DNA from 3 places in the Sphingobium sp. TomMM15 genome. Region 1 is predicted to be linked to each of the others. Evidence: predicted binding sites of a transcription regulator. Region 1 holds the regulator's gene; each other region holds the start of a gene.
What was found. The regulator LexA, encoded in region 1, represses DNA repair genes until DNA is damaged. The targets are predictions, from matches to a motif close to GTTCCNCNCTTGTTCT.
Positions count from the first base shown of each region.

Region 1 (4,155 bases):
GTCGCGTATCGATCCGTCCGATCGACATGTCTGCGCTGCCTTCCTTGATCCGGGTGAACATAGCAGCGGCGGACCTACCCGAAGGGGTTGGCAAAGGTGCCATCATTCGCTTTCGCGCTCGGTTGATGCCTCCTGCCGAAGCGAGCCTGCCCGGCAGCTATGATTTTTCGCGTCGAGCCTATTTTCAGGGGATCGGGGCAACGGGACGCGCGCTTAAGCCCATCGTCGTGCTACGACCATCAACGGAGGCGCCGCCTCTGCGCAATCGTCTTTTCGCGCATATATTGAAGAATGCAAATGGCGACGGAGCGGGGATCGCCGCAGCGCTGGCGACGGGGGATCAGGGCGCGATCAGCGAGGCGGACGCCGACGCGATGCGCCGCAGCGGTCTTGCCCATCTGCTCTCGATCAGCGGGTTGCACGTCACCGCCCTCATCGGCGCGGTCATTTTCCTGCTGATGCGGATCATGGCACTCAGCCGACGTGCGGCGTTGGATTGGCCATTGATGCTGATCGCTGCGGCCGGTGGTGCGCTGGCGGGCCTGGGATATACTTTGCTGACGGGCGCGGAAGTGCCGACGGTTCGATCCTGCGTCGCGGCACTGCTGGTGCTGGGCGGGCTTGCGCTTGGGCGCGAAGCCATCACCTTGCGGCTGATAGCCGCCGGTGCACTGGTGGTTCTGTTGGCATGGCCAGAGGCGCTGGCGGGGCCAAGCTTCCAGATGAGTTTCGCCGCAGTTATCGCTATTGTTGCCTTGGGCGAACATCACCGCTTTCGGGCGTTCGCGGCATCCCGTGACGAGCCAGCGCTTCGGCGACTGGGTCGCCACCTTGCCGTCCTGCTTCTCTCCGGCTTTGCGGTGGAAATGGTTCTGGCGCCGATCGCGTTGTTCCACTTTCACAAGGCCGGGATGATAGGCGCTTTTGCAAACCTTGTGGCTATTCCCCTGACGACCTTTGTCGTCATGCCGTTGGAAGCGTTGGCCCTGCTGCTGGATGTTGCCGGTCTGGGTGCTCCAGCCTGGTGGCTGACCTCCCGCGCGCTCGACGTGCTGTTGCTGATCGCGCATTGGGTGGCGGCAAGTCCTTGGGCGATCGTCACTGCGCCCTCGGTGTCCAACGTGATTTTCGGGATCATCGTGCTGGGCGGCCTTTGGTGCCTGCTGTGGCGAAGCGCTTGGCGGTGGGCGGGAATGGTCCCCGTGACGCTGGGGATGGCCATCATCGTGATGAGTTCGCCTCCCGACATTCTGGTGACCGCGGATGGGCGCCATGTGGCCGTCCGGGGGCAGGACGGCGACATGGCTCTTCTGCGCGAACGGGCCGGAGATTATGTCCGCGATATGATCGCAGAGAGTGCAGGCTATGGAGGTCCACTGGGCGCTCTTGCAGACCTGCCTGAGGCGCGTTGTTCCATGGACCTGTGCATGGTGGCCCTAACCGGAAGAGGGCGCATATGGCAGCTATTGGTGACGAGAAGCGGGGTTATCGTGCCCAAAGACAGCCTGGCACGCGATTGCGCGCGTGCCGACATCGTTATCGCTGACCGCCGCCTGCCGTCATGGTGTCGGCCCCGCTGGCTGAAAGCCGACCGGCGGCTGTTGGCGCATACCGGCGGGCTGGCGATCGATCTTGATGGAGGAACCGTGCGAACCGGCAAAACAGTGGGCGACGCACATCCGTGGGTCGCCCGGCCTTCCTATCTTCCGGCTCGCCGCCGATCCGATCAGTTGTACCGTCGCAGCAGACCAGCCAGCTTTCCTTGAATGCGCACCTGCTGCGAATCGTAGATTTGCGGCTCATAAGCATTGTTGGCCGGATCGAGCCTGACCTTAGGCCCCTGGCGATGATAATATTTCAGTGTCGCCTCACTATCCTCGATCAGTGCGACCACGATTTGCCCCTCGCGCGCGACTTCAGTGCGCTGGATCAGTGCGAAGTCGCCGTCGAGGATGCCCGCATCGATCATCGAATCGCCCGAAACCTCAAGAGCATAATGGTCTCCGGCACCCAATAGCGCCGCAGGAACGGACAGCATATTCTGTCCTTCCATGGCTTCGATCGGAACGCCTGCGGCAATCCGCCCGTGAAGGGGGATGTCTATAACGTCATTGGCTGCGACCGGGGGCTTGGCCGACAGTTGCGGCTTGGGTGTCGCTGCAACCTTGGGTGCGCGATGCATCGCTTCAGGAAGTTTCAAAACCTCCAGCGCGCGCGCCCGGTTCGGCAGGCGGCGGATGAACCCGCGTTCTTCCAGCGCATTAATCAACCGGTGAATCCCGGATTTCGATCGAAGATCGAGCGCTTCCTTCATCTCCTCAAACGAAGGCGAAACCCCGCCTTCCTCGAGCCGAGTTTGAATGAAGCTGAGCAATTCCTGTTGCTTGGGCGTCAGCATGCCGACTTATCCTCCATGGAACGGATGGAGAACGCATAGGAAACGTAAGGAGGCAAGTCAAGCAGGCTTGCGCCAAGCGTAACGAAAGGAACGGACCTGCGTCACAGCCGTTCAATAGCGGCCTTCCCAAAGAGGGTGAATAGGAGAGTAAGATGGCGAACCAGAACGATCAGGACAAACAGCGCCGCCAGCAAGGTGGTGACCGCTCAAGCCAGGGCGGGCGTCAGCAGCAGCAGGAAAATCGCCAGGGTCAAATGGGCGAAAGCCGCAAGGACAAGAGCGATCACAGCAAGCAGCAGCGCTGATCTACGTTCGATTGGATCACGGGGAGGGGCCGCTTTGCGGCCCCTTTCTCATTGTCAGAGCGGCACGATGGTTACTTGGTCGCCTGTGGCAGCGGGGTGGGAATTGGCAGGGCGAAGGATCAGGCAGTCCGCTTGAGCCAATGCTGCGGTGGCGGCGCTGTCTTGCGAGGTGACAGAGACCAAACCAGCGCCGGTAAGGTAGGCGCGAAGATAGTCGTCGCGCTCTCCGGTCGCAGGAAGTGGGGCGGCGAGTTCCGCGATCATTGTACGCGGGAGCGGGCTGGCGGCTCCGGCCATGTGCCGGACGAGCGGCAGCAGGAACAGCGTTGCGGTCACGAAGGCGGATACGGGATTGCCTGGGAGGCCGAGGAATAGGGCGTCGCCCAGCGTTCCCGCCATGAGCGGCTTGCCGGGTCGCATGCGAATCTTCCAGAAATCCAGAGTGCCGCCTGCCGCCTGGAAAGCTGGCCTCACCAAGTCGTGATCGCCGACCGAGGCACCTCCGGTCGAGACGATGATGTCGGCCCCGGCGGCTTCTTTGAGCGATCGGACCATTGCGTCGAGATCGTCGGGAACGATGCCGACGTCGATCACCTCCGCGCCTGCCTGGCCTAGCATGGCCGCAAGCATGGGCGCGTTGGAGGACGGCAAGCGGCCAGAGGGCGTGGGCGCTCCAGGGGGAACGAGTTCATTGCCGGTGGAGATCAGGGCAACGCGCGGACGGGCGCCGACCGGGAGGGTTCCGTGGCCCCCAAGAACGGCGAGAGCAATCTGCGCGGGACCCAATGCGGCACCGGCAGGCAGCAATAGATGATTTGCGCCAAAGTCGCTTGCCGCCGGGCGCGCATTTCGTCCTGTGGGTAATGGAGAGCCGAGGGGATGCACGAGCTGGCCGTCCAGCTGGGCATCTTCCTGGATCAGGACGGTATCGGCGCCTGGCGGAAGTGGTGCGCCGGTAAAGATGCGGCAGCATTCCCCCGGAGCCAAAGCGGAGGGAAGGGAGCCGCCCGCCGTGCTTTCAGCGGTCAGGCGCCAAGGGCCAGGCCATTCTGCCGCACGAATGGCGTAACCGTCCATGGCCGATAGATCTGCCCAAGGCTGATCGCGGAGGGCGAAGATGTCACGTGCGAGCCATCGGCCTGCACAGTTGGAAACCGGGGCGTCCTCTTCCGGCAAGCGGCCGCCCAGCGCAAGCAGGCGCGCCTGAGCTTCCGCAACCGGGAGCAGGCTCATTCGGCCCGCCAGTCGCCCGACTTGCCGCCCGACTTTGCGAGCAACCGGACATTGCCGATGATCATGCCCTTATCGAGCGCCTTTGCCATGTCGTAGATGGTCAGAAGCGTGGCAGAGGTCGCGGTAAGTGCTTCCATCTCAACACCGGTTTGACCCGCGCTTCTGGCGGTAGCGGTCACGGTGACGCCTTCTGTTTCCAGATCGAAGTCGATCGTGACA
Region 1 is NZ_AP027314.1:479,028-483,182, forward strand. Features, by position in the region: gene ACZ51H_RS02515 (ComEC/Rec2 family competence protein) at 1-1,766, shown strand, start outside; gene lexA (transcriptional repressor LexA) at 1,727-2,398, opposite strand; gene ACZ51H_RS02525 (hypothetical protein) at 2,551-2,703, shown strand; gene ACZ51H_RS02530 (molybdopterin molybdotransferase MoeA) at 2,758-3,936, opposite strand; gene moaC (cyclic pyranopterin monophosphate synthase MoaC) at 3,933-4,155, opposite strand, start outside.

Region 2 (4,155 bases), 580 kb from region 1:
ACGGTAATCCGGAAACGACGACGGGCGGCAACGCGCTCAAATTCTACGCTTCGGTTCGCCTCGATATCCGCCGTACCGGCCAGATCAAGGATCGCGACGATATCGTCGGCAACGCGACCCGCGTGAAGGTGGTGAAGAACAAGGTCGCCCCGCCGTTCAAGCAGGTGGAATTCGACATCATGTATGGCGAGGGGATTTCGAAGATCGGCGAGATACTAGACCTTGGCGTCAAGGCTGGCGTGGTCGAAAAGTCGGGTGCCTGGTTCTCCTACGACTCCGTCCGCATCGGCCAGGGGCGTGAAAATGCCAAGACCTTCCTCAAGGAAAATCCCGAAATGGCGGAGCGCCTGGAAAAGGTGATCCGGGGCAAGACCGAAGAGGTCGCCGAAGGGATGATGACCGGACCCGAAGCGGAGGATGATGGCGAATAAGCACGGCTAACGCCTGCGGCCGGATCAGCCGCAGGATAGCCGCGCGGCTCTGCTCGCCTTTCGTTTCACGCACTGAAAAGGCCCGCCCGCGCATTTTCGCGGGGCGGGCCTTTTACCGTTATAAGGCGCGACTGGGCGTGGCTTTCCCAGCAGGGCAAATGAACATTGATCAGCGGCTGGGGCTTATCATTCCTGTCGGCTTAAGGTCAGAGGCCGGAATTTTGGCGTGGCTCCGCTGGCGCCTTTTGCTCTGCTCGACGGCGAGCTTTTTCTTGAGCCGTACGCCCTGAAGACCCCAGTCTCCGAAATGTACGGCAGCCAGGAATATGAGGAGGCCGTTCATGAACAAGGCGATGGTGAGAGGCAGCGCGAGAAAGACGTCGAGTATCTGTTCGGTCGGCGTTTCCACAGGCCCCACCCGGTCGATCCCGAACAAGGCGAGGCCGTCTTCAAGGGAATGGCCATCCCATTCCCGCCGGAAAAACCATTCGCCTACTTCTATCGCCAGAATGGTCGGGGCGATGAGCATGGCGGCGAGGCCGATTATGACCATCGCTTCGCTCAGGAGCTGTACGCCAAGAGAGGGAAGGCGGCGCTTGGTTACAGGATCATGCACCTGTTTTTCGGGCGCCACGGATTGCGATATCCCGATCGGTCTCACGGTGGATGACGAAGGCGGGGCCGAAAAGCCGTATCGATCCAGCTTGGCCAGCATCCGGGGGTTCAACTGAGACTTGCAGCTATCCTCGATGAATTTTTGCTGCTCGATCGTCAGTTCCTGACGGAAGCTGTCGGATTGTCCCTTTCTCATCCGCAGAGCATCTGAATCCGATCGGTCATATTCATGGCCGGGAATGCCCTGGGCGAGTTCCAATGCCTTGAGCTTTTCGAAGGATGAGTTTTCCACCGCATATCCAAGAGCACGGCTATTGACTGGCTCATCCAGGAAATTGAGCATCTTTTCGACTTCTGCCTCCGTTTGAAGCAGTAGATCCTCATAATATATGATGTGATGATCATGCCGTTCGAGGCCATTGGCCCAGCTATTCATATATTTAATATAGTGCGGCAGGCCCCTATTCTCATCCATGAGAAAATCATCAACGCTGCCTTGAAACGACATCTTGTGCCGAGTCACATGGTGATAGTCGGAAATGAGTACGGCTCGCGGATCCCGGATCAGGAATATGATGGGAAGGCGGCCGGGCAGGGTTGGTTTGAAGCGCAGATGGGTGGAAGGGATGAGGGGGAAAGAGGCTTCCTCCGACCTGCGGACAAAGGCCGGTATGCCGCGCACCGGATCCAAGTCGAAATTGGGAGCAAAGGTGAACATGCTTTGGGTCGTAATGGGCGGATATGCCCGCGACGCGAGGAAATATTGCGCCAGGATAAACCTGAGCCAGGTCCTGCCCGACTTCGGATAGGAGGCAAGGAGCGCGGTCGCAGCGCTGGAAACCAGACGCAGGCTGCGAGCCGAAGCGATACGGCGCGCCAGAATGAAGGGCGCATGAGCCAGCGAAGCGATGTGGGGCGTGTCCATCAACACAGATTAGCTTGGCAGAAAGCCGGGTGTGAAACTTTTCCGGATGATGGCCAATGTGTGTAAGAAGCTGAAACCATCCTCCCTTTTTTCTAATGGCAGCCAAGTTGATTGACAGGGGATGCGCTATCGCCGAAAAGAACATATAGAGAACATTCTATGGTGGATTCGGTGAACAGGCTTGCAGCCCTCAGGCGGCACATTGCATCACTGGAAGGGATTCCGGCCGTCAAAGCAGATGCGCGTATCACAACGGGACATGCGGCTTTTGATCAGGCATTGCAGGGTGGCCTTGCCAGGGGTCGGGTGCATGAATTGTTCGGAAATGCTGAAGATGAAGGCGCCACTGCCGGTCTTTCCCTGATCCTTGCCCATCTTGCAGCGCGTGAGGCTCCTCTGTTCTGGTTGCGCCTTCCAGATGGAACGGCGGGACAACCTTATGGCCCGGGGCTCTCCGCGCTTGGAATAGATCCAGCCCATTTGCTGATCGGCGTCATGAAGGATGAGGCGCTGCTGCTGCGCGCGGCGGTCGATGCGTTGCGGTGTCCGGCGCTGGGGGCGCTGGTCATCGAACTGCGCGGGCGCGCGCCGCTGCTGGACTTGACCGCGAGCCGCCGTCTGGCGCTGGCGGCGGAGACGTCGGGGGTTACCGCCTTCGTGCTGCGGATTGGTGGCGATCCGGTTCCGAGCGCGGCGGAGACGCGGTGGCGGGTGGAGGCTGCCCCATCCGTGCCGTTGCCGGGCAATGCGCCGGGCATGAGCGCCTTTTCGCTCCACCTGTTGCGCCGCCGTTCGGGGGCAGACGGCATGACGTGGCGAATGGTGTGGAATGCCGAGCGGGGAGATTTTGGAGAAGAGTGCGATGAACGCCATGAGCATGGATGGGCAAGCGGAGGACGCGCTGACGAGGCGGCGTTATCTGGCGCTGTGGTTCCCCTTCCTGCCGGTGGATCGGCTGCGCATCGCGCGGCCTGATCTGTGGCAAGCGCAGGCCGGCGCCGGGCCGGTCGCCATCGTGGAGGCCGTGCGCGGGGCCATGCGTCTTGTGACACCGGATGCCGATGCGCTGGCGTTGGGCCTGAATGCGGGCATGACCCTGGCCGATGCGCGGGCGCAAGAGCCTGACCTTGTCAGCTTCGAGGCCGATCATCATGCCGATCAGGATTGGCTGGAACGGCTGTGCGATGGGTGCGCTCGCTATACGCCTGCGGTCGCGATCGATCCGCCGCATGGGCTGATGCTGGACATTACTGGCTGCGCGCATCTGTGGGGCGGGGAGGAAACACTGGCGCGCGAGGCGGTGGACCGGTTCGAGCGGCACGGCATGGAGGTGCGTCATGCAGTAGCGGGCACGCCGGAGGGCGCGCATGCGCTGTGCCGTTTTTCCGCAGGGCCAGCGCCTGATGAGGAGGCCGCGCTGCGCCGCTTGCCGGTCGAGGCGCTGGAGCTGGATCAGGAGAGCGGGGTGGCGTTGCGGCGCGCGGGGCTGCGCACCATCGGCGATCTTGCTGCCCGGCCCGCCGCAGCGCTGGCCGCGCGTTTTGGCGAGGAGGCTGTGGAGGCGCTCCATCGCCTGCTGGGTCTGGGGCATCGGCCGCTTAGCCCCCGCCGCCCGCGTCCTGTCCTGCGGATTGAGCGTCGTTTCGCCGAGCCTGTGGGCAGCACCGCCTATGCCTTGCAGCGGGTTGAGGAGATGGCGGCCGAAGCGGGCGAGCGGCTGACCGAGCGGGGCGAGGGCGGGCGGCGGTTCGAATTGCTGTTTTTTCGCACCGATGGCCTCGCCTTTCCGCTGCGGGTGGAAACCGGCCTGCCGGTAAGGGATGCACCCGCGATCATGCGGCTGGTGCAGGAACGGATCGACAGCTTGTCCGATCCGCTGGACCCTGGATTTGGCTTCGACATGCTGCGTCTCACCGTGCCGCAGACCGAGCCGATGGCCGCGACCCAGTTGGCGCTGGAAGGGGGCGAGGCAAAGCGCGAGGAAGCTGTCGCGGCGCTGGTCGATCGGCTGTCCGTCCGCGTTGGCCGCAACCGCATCCAGCGGTTGGAACCGCGCGACAGCCATATTCCCGAGCAGGCGCAGCTTGCGCTGCCTGCGATCGAAAGCCGCACCCCGTCCAGCTGGCCGCGTCAGGGAGAGCCCGGCGATCCGCCGATGCGCCCCATTCATCTGTTCGACCCACC
Region 2 is NZ_AP027314.1:2,499,366-2,503,520, forward strand. Features, by position in the region: gene recA (recombinase RecA) at 1-431, shown strand, start outside; gene ACZ51H_RS12475 (sulfotransferase domain-containing protein) at 601-1,971, opposite strand; gene ACZ51H_RS12480 (ImuA family protein) at 2,131-2,946, shown strand; gene ACZ51H_RS12485 (Y-family DNA polymerase) at 2,843-4,155, shown strand, end outside.
Region 2: a site for LexA is predicted at 2,110-2,125, ahead of ACZ51H_RS12480 (ImuA family protein). Genes of this name have one in related genera too.

Region 3 (4,155 bases), 380 kb from region 1:
GGAGGGCGCAGGGATAGTGGCGCTACTCCTGCAAAACGACGAGATATTTTAAAAACTCTGCCCAAGCGGATGGTTGACGCGCATGACCCGCACGGAAACTGACTTGGTCAAGTTCAAGCTGGCTGCACGAAGCTATCCATCACGCGCTTACGGCCAGCCGTTTCAAAATCGATCTCGAGTTTGTTGCCCTCGATCTCCGCAATCGTGCCGTAACCAAATTTCTGGTGAAATACGCGCAACCCCAGGTGCATATCATCTCGACCCTTGTTGCCGAGGGATACCGCCGAGGCGCGAGCTTCCACGATCCGTACGGGTTCGCGGGAGAATTGGCCACTTTGTTGCGCCCGCTGCCAGCCTGGGCCACGCCCGCTGCCTCGTTGTACGTTGGAGAAGGGATCGGCGCGCTCGGACCAATTGGCCCGCCATAGGGATGCGCCGCCCGCCATGCTGCTTTCCTCCTCGACATGTTCCGGAGGTAACTCGCCTACGAACCGTGACGGGATGGAACTGGTCCACTGGCCATATATTCTCCGGTTCGCCGCATGAAGGATGACGCACAGCTTCCTGGCGCGAGTAATCGCCACATAGGCGAGCCGACGTTCCTCCTCCAGGCTGTTGAGACCGCCTTCGTCCAACGCTCGTTGAGAAGGAAAAATACCTTCTTCCCAGCCCGCCAGGAAGACGGTGTCGAATTCGAGCCCTTTTGCCGCATGGATGGTCATGATCGTGACCTTCCGTTCCTCGGCCTGCGCATCATTGTCCATGACTAGCGACACATGTTCGAGGAACGCGCCCAGCGTTTCATATTCCTCCATCGCGCGAGTAAGTTCATTCAGGTTTTCGAGGCGGCCTGCGCTTTCGGCTGTGCGTTCTGCCTGAAGCATGGCCGTGTAGCCGCTTTCATCCAGTATTTGGCGCGCGAGTTCGGCATGGGGAAGCTGGGTCGCGCGGTCGCGCCAGCGAGCCAAATCCCCGATGAAGGCGCCAAGGCTGCGGCGCGCTTGCGGAGTCATTTCGTCGGTATCGAGAATTCGTGCAGCCGCGAGCGCCAAGGGTATGGCCTCGGCCCGAGCGAGGCGGTGGAGCTTCTCCACGGCCTTGTCACCTAAACCGCGCTTGGGAACATTAACGATCCGCTCAAATGCCAGGTCGTCGGCCGGTTGGTTGACGAGGCGAAGATAGGCAAGCGCGTCGCGTATTTCGGCCCGCTCATAGAAGCGGAAGCCGCCTACGATCCTATATGCAAGGCCGATCTGAATGAATCGATCTTCAAATTCGCGGGTCTGGTGCTGCGCGCGGACAAGGATGGCCACCTCTTCCAACGATCGACCCGAGCGCTCGATCGCCTCGATTTCGTCGCCGACGCGGCGAGCCTCTTCTGGCCCGTCCCAAACGCCGATGACGCGGACTTTTTCACCGATGTCGATGTCGGTCCACAGCGTCTTGCCTAGCCTGTTGCCGTTTTCGGCGATCACACCGGAGGCGGCGCCCAGGATGTGAGGCGTGGATCGGTAATTCTGCTCCAGGCGGACAATCTTGGCGCCCGGGAAGTCCTTTTCAAATCGGAGGATGTTGGCGACTTCCGCGCCCCGCCACGAATAGATGGATTGGTCGTCATCACCCACGCAGCAAATATTCTTTCGCTGCTGAGCGAGCAGACGGAGCCAGAGATACTGGCTGCTGTTGGTGTCCTGATACTCGTCCACCATGATATAGCGGAACCGCTGCTGATAGCTTTCGAGCACATCCCGGTGGCGCTTCAATATGGTGAGCACATGGAGCAGCAAGTCGCCGAAGTCGCAGGCATTTACATCGCGAAGGCGGGCCTGATAGGCAGCATATAATTTCTGCCCGCGCCCATTCCCGTAAGATTCGCTATCTCCGGCGCTGATTTCGTCAGGCGTCAGCCCCTTATTCTTCCACTGATCGATCAAGCCACCCAGCTGCCGCGCAGGCCAGCGCTTTTCATCAATCCCTTCAGCCTGGATCAGCTGCTTCATTAGCCGAAGCTGATCGTCTGTATCAAGAATGGTGAAGTTGGATTGCAAGCCGACCAATTCAGCATGTCTGCGAAGCATTTTGGCAGCGATGGCATGAAATGTGCCGAGCCACGGCATGCCTTCCACGGCCGGACCGATCATACGTCCGACACGCTCGCGCATTTCGCGCGCGGCCTTGTTGGTGAAGGTGACCGCCAGGATTTCCGACGGATAGGCGCGGCGCGTAGCGATGAGATGCGCCAGTCGTGCGGTCAGCGCAGCCGTCTTGCCCGTTCCGGCACCCGCCAAAACAAGAACCGGCCCCTCGGCAGTGAGGACGGCTTCCCGTTGAGGCTCATTGAGGCCCTGAAGATAGGGCGGATCATCAGGCGAGGGAGCAGGGAGGGTCATGGTCAACAACTAGGGAGCAGGGATAGAGGGAGCAAGGGCTTGGTCGCGTGCGATTGATGGCAATCTATGAGAACAAAAGAGGAATCATGCAAGGGCGAAGGCCACTGTGTTCACCTTACGATATCCCCTCGGCCTCTCGTCGTGTCGTTAGGTCAAGGCCAAGCGGTTTCAGTGAGGGATGGGCGCTTTGCTGAAAGACAATGATCATTCGCCTGATAGCAGCAGAGCCACAGTTCGTCGCCGATATCGGAACGCGTGCGTCACCGATCTGGTTCTCTACCCGCCAAGAGGCAGAACGGGGTGATGAACAGGAAAGGATTACCCATGAAATCGATCATGCTTGCGGGTGCCGCCATGCTGGCTTTTACCACCGGCGCTACTGGCATTGCGATCGCTCAGGGTGTGCCGGACAATACGGCCCAACCCCCAGCCACTGATAGCATGCCGACGGATGCGGCTACGCCTGCGAGCCCTGCAACAGCGGCAGATCCCAATGCTGGTCAGCCGACAGGAGAGGTTCCAGCTGACACCGGCATGATGCCCGCAACGCCGGGGATGCCCAAGGACCCTGCCGCGCCTGTGGGCAGTGCGGCTAATCCGGTGACCGTTGGCGGCAACATGACCCCTCCGCCCGCAGGCGGTAAGGACTATCCGCTATGCAGTCGCACGGTACAGGATAGCTGCATCAATCCAGGCGAGGCGCCGCGTTCGAAGAAGATGGCGCGCAGGCATCGCTGACCGGAGAGACAGAAGCGGGCAGGGCGGCAATAAGCGCCGCCAGCCCGGTTCTGTCTTTGGCGGCGTCCGCCAGGCTGTGCTGGTCGAGCACTGCCAGAAAAGCTGTAGTTGCGGCCTTCAAAATGCCCGACAGGCCACAAGCGGCGCGGAGGCCGCAGCCTGCGCAGTCCGCCAGGTTCATGTCCGTTTCAGTGTGACGGACCACATCGCCCAGCCTGATTGCTTCAGGAGCATGGGCCAGCGTGAAGCCGCCGCCTCTGCCGCGCTGGGTTAGGATGAACCCGCCTTGGCCGAGGTGGTGGACGACTTTCATCAAATGATTGCGCGAAAGAGCGTAGGCGTCGGCGACCTCGGGGATGGTTGCGCGGCCTGTTGGCGTGACGGCCAGATGGATGAGGACGCGCAGGGCGTAGTCGGTGTGGCGGGTCAATTGCATGAGGGAATGCGTTAATTGAACGGGGTTTGCAGATCAAACATGTAGATCGTTTACATGTTTAAAGATGTACCGTAAAGGCGTCTTTACCGAGTCTTTATTTCAAAGGGGTGCATATATGAGCCAGCTCAGCGCTGAAACCATCGCGATCGTCAAAGCAACCGCTCCCGCGCTGCGGAGCCATGGGGTGGAGATCACGACCGCCATGTATGCGCGCCTGTTCCAGGATGCGTCGATCAAGGACATGTTCGATCAGGCGGCCCAGGACAGCGGCGAGCAGCCCAAGCGTCTGGCTGCGGCCATCCTGGGTTATGCCGAGAATATCGACAAGTTGCAGGCTTTGACCGGCGCGGTCGAGCGCATGGTGCAGCGGCACATCGAAACCGGCGTGAAGGCCGAACATTATCCCAAGGTTGCCGAAGCGCTGCTGCCCGCGATCCGCGATGTTCTGGGCGCGGAAGTTGCCACGGACGCTGTGTTGGAAGCGTGGGGCAAGGCCTATTGGTTCTTGGCCGAGATACTGATTGGCAAGGAAGCGCAGGCTTATGAGGATGCTGAAGCGGCTTGATTGATGGGTGGGGAGCTTGGGGGGTT
Region 3 is NZ_AP027314.1:855,573-859,727, forward strand. Features, by position in the region: gene ACZ51H_RS04415 (ATP-dependent helicase) at 114-2,390, opposite strand; gene ACZ51H_RS04420 (Fe-S oxidoreductase) at 2,715-3,128, shown strand; gene ACZ51H_RS04425 (Rrf2 family transcriptional regulator) at 3,076-3,564, opposite strand; gene ACZ51H_RS04430 (globin domain-containing protein) at 3,680-4,129, shown strand.
Region 3: a site for LexA is predicted at 2,460-2,475, ahead of ACZ51H_RS04415 (ATP-dependent helicase). Genes of this name have one in related genera too.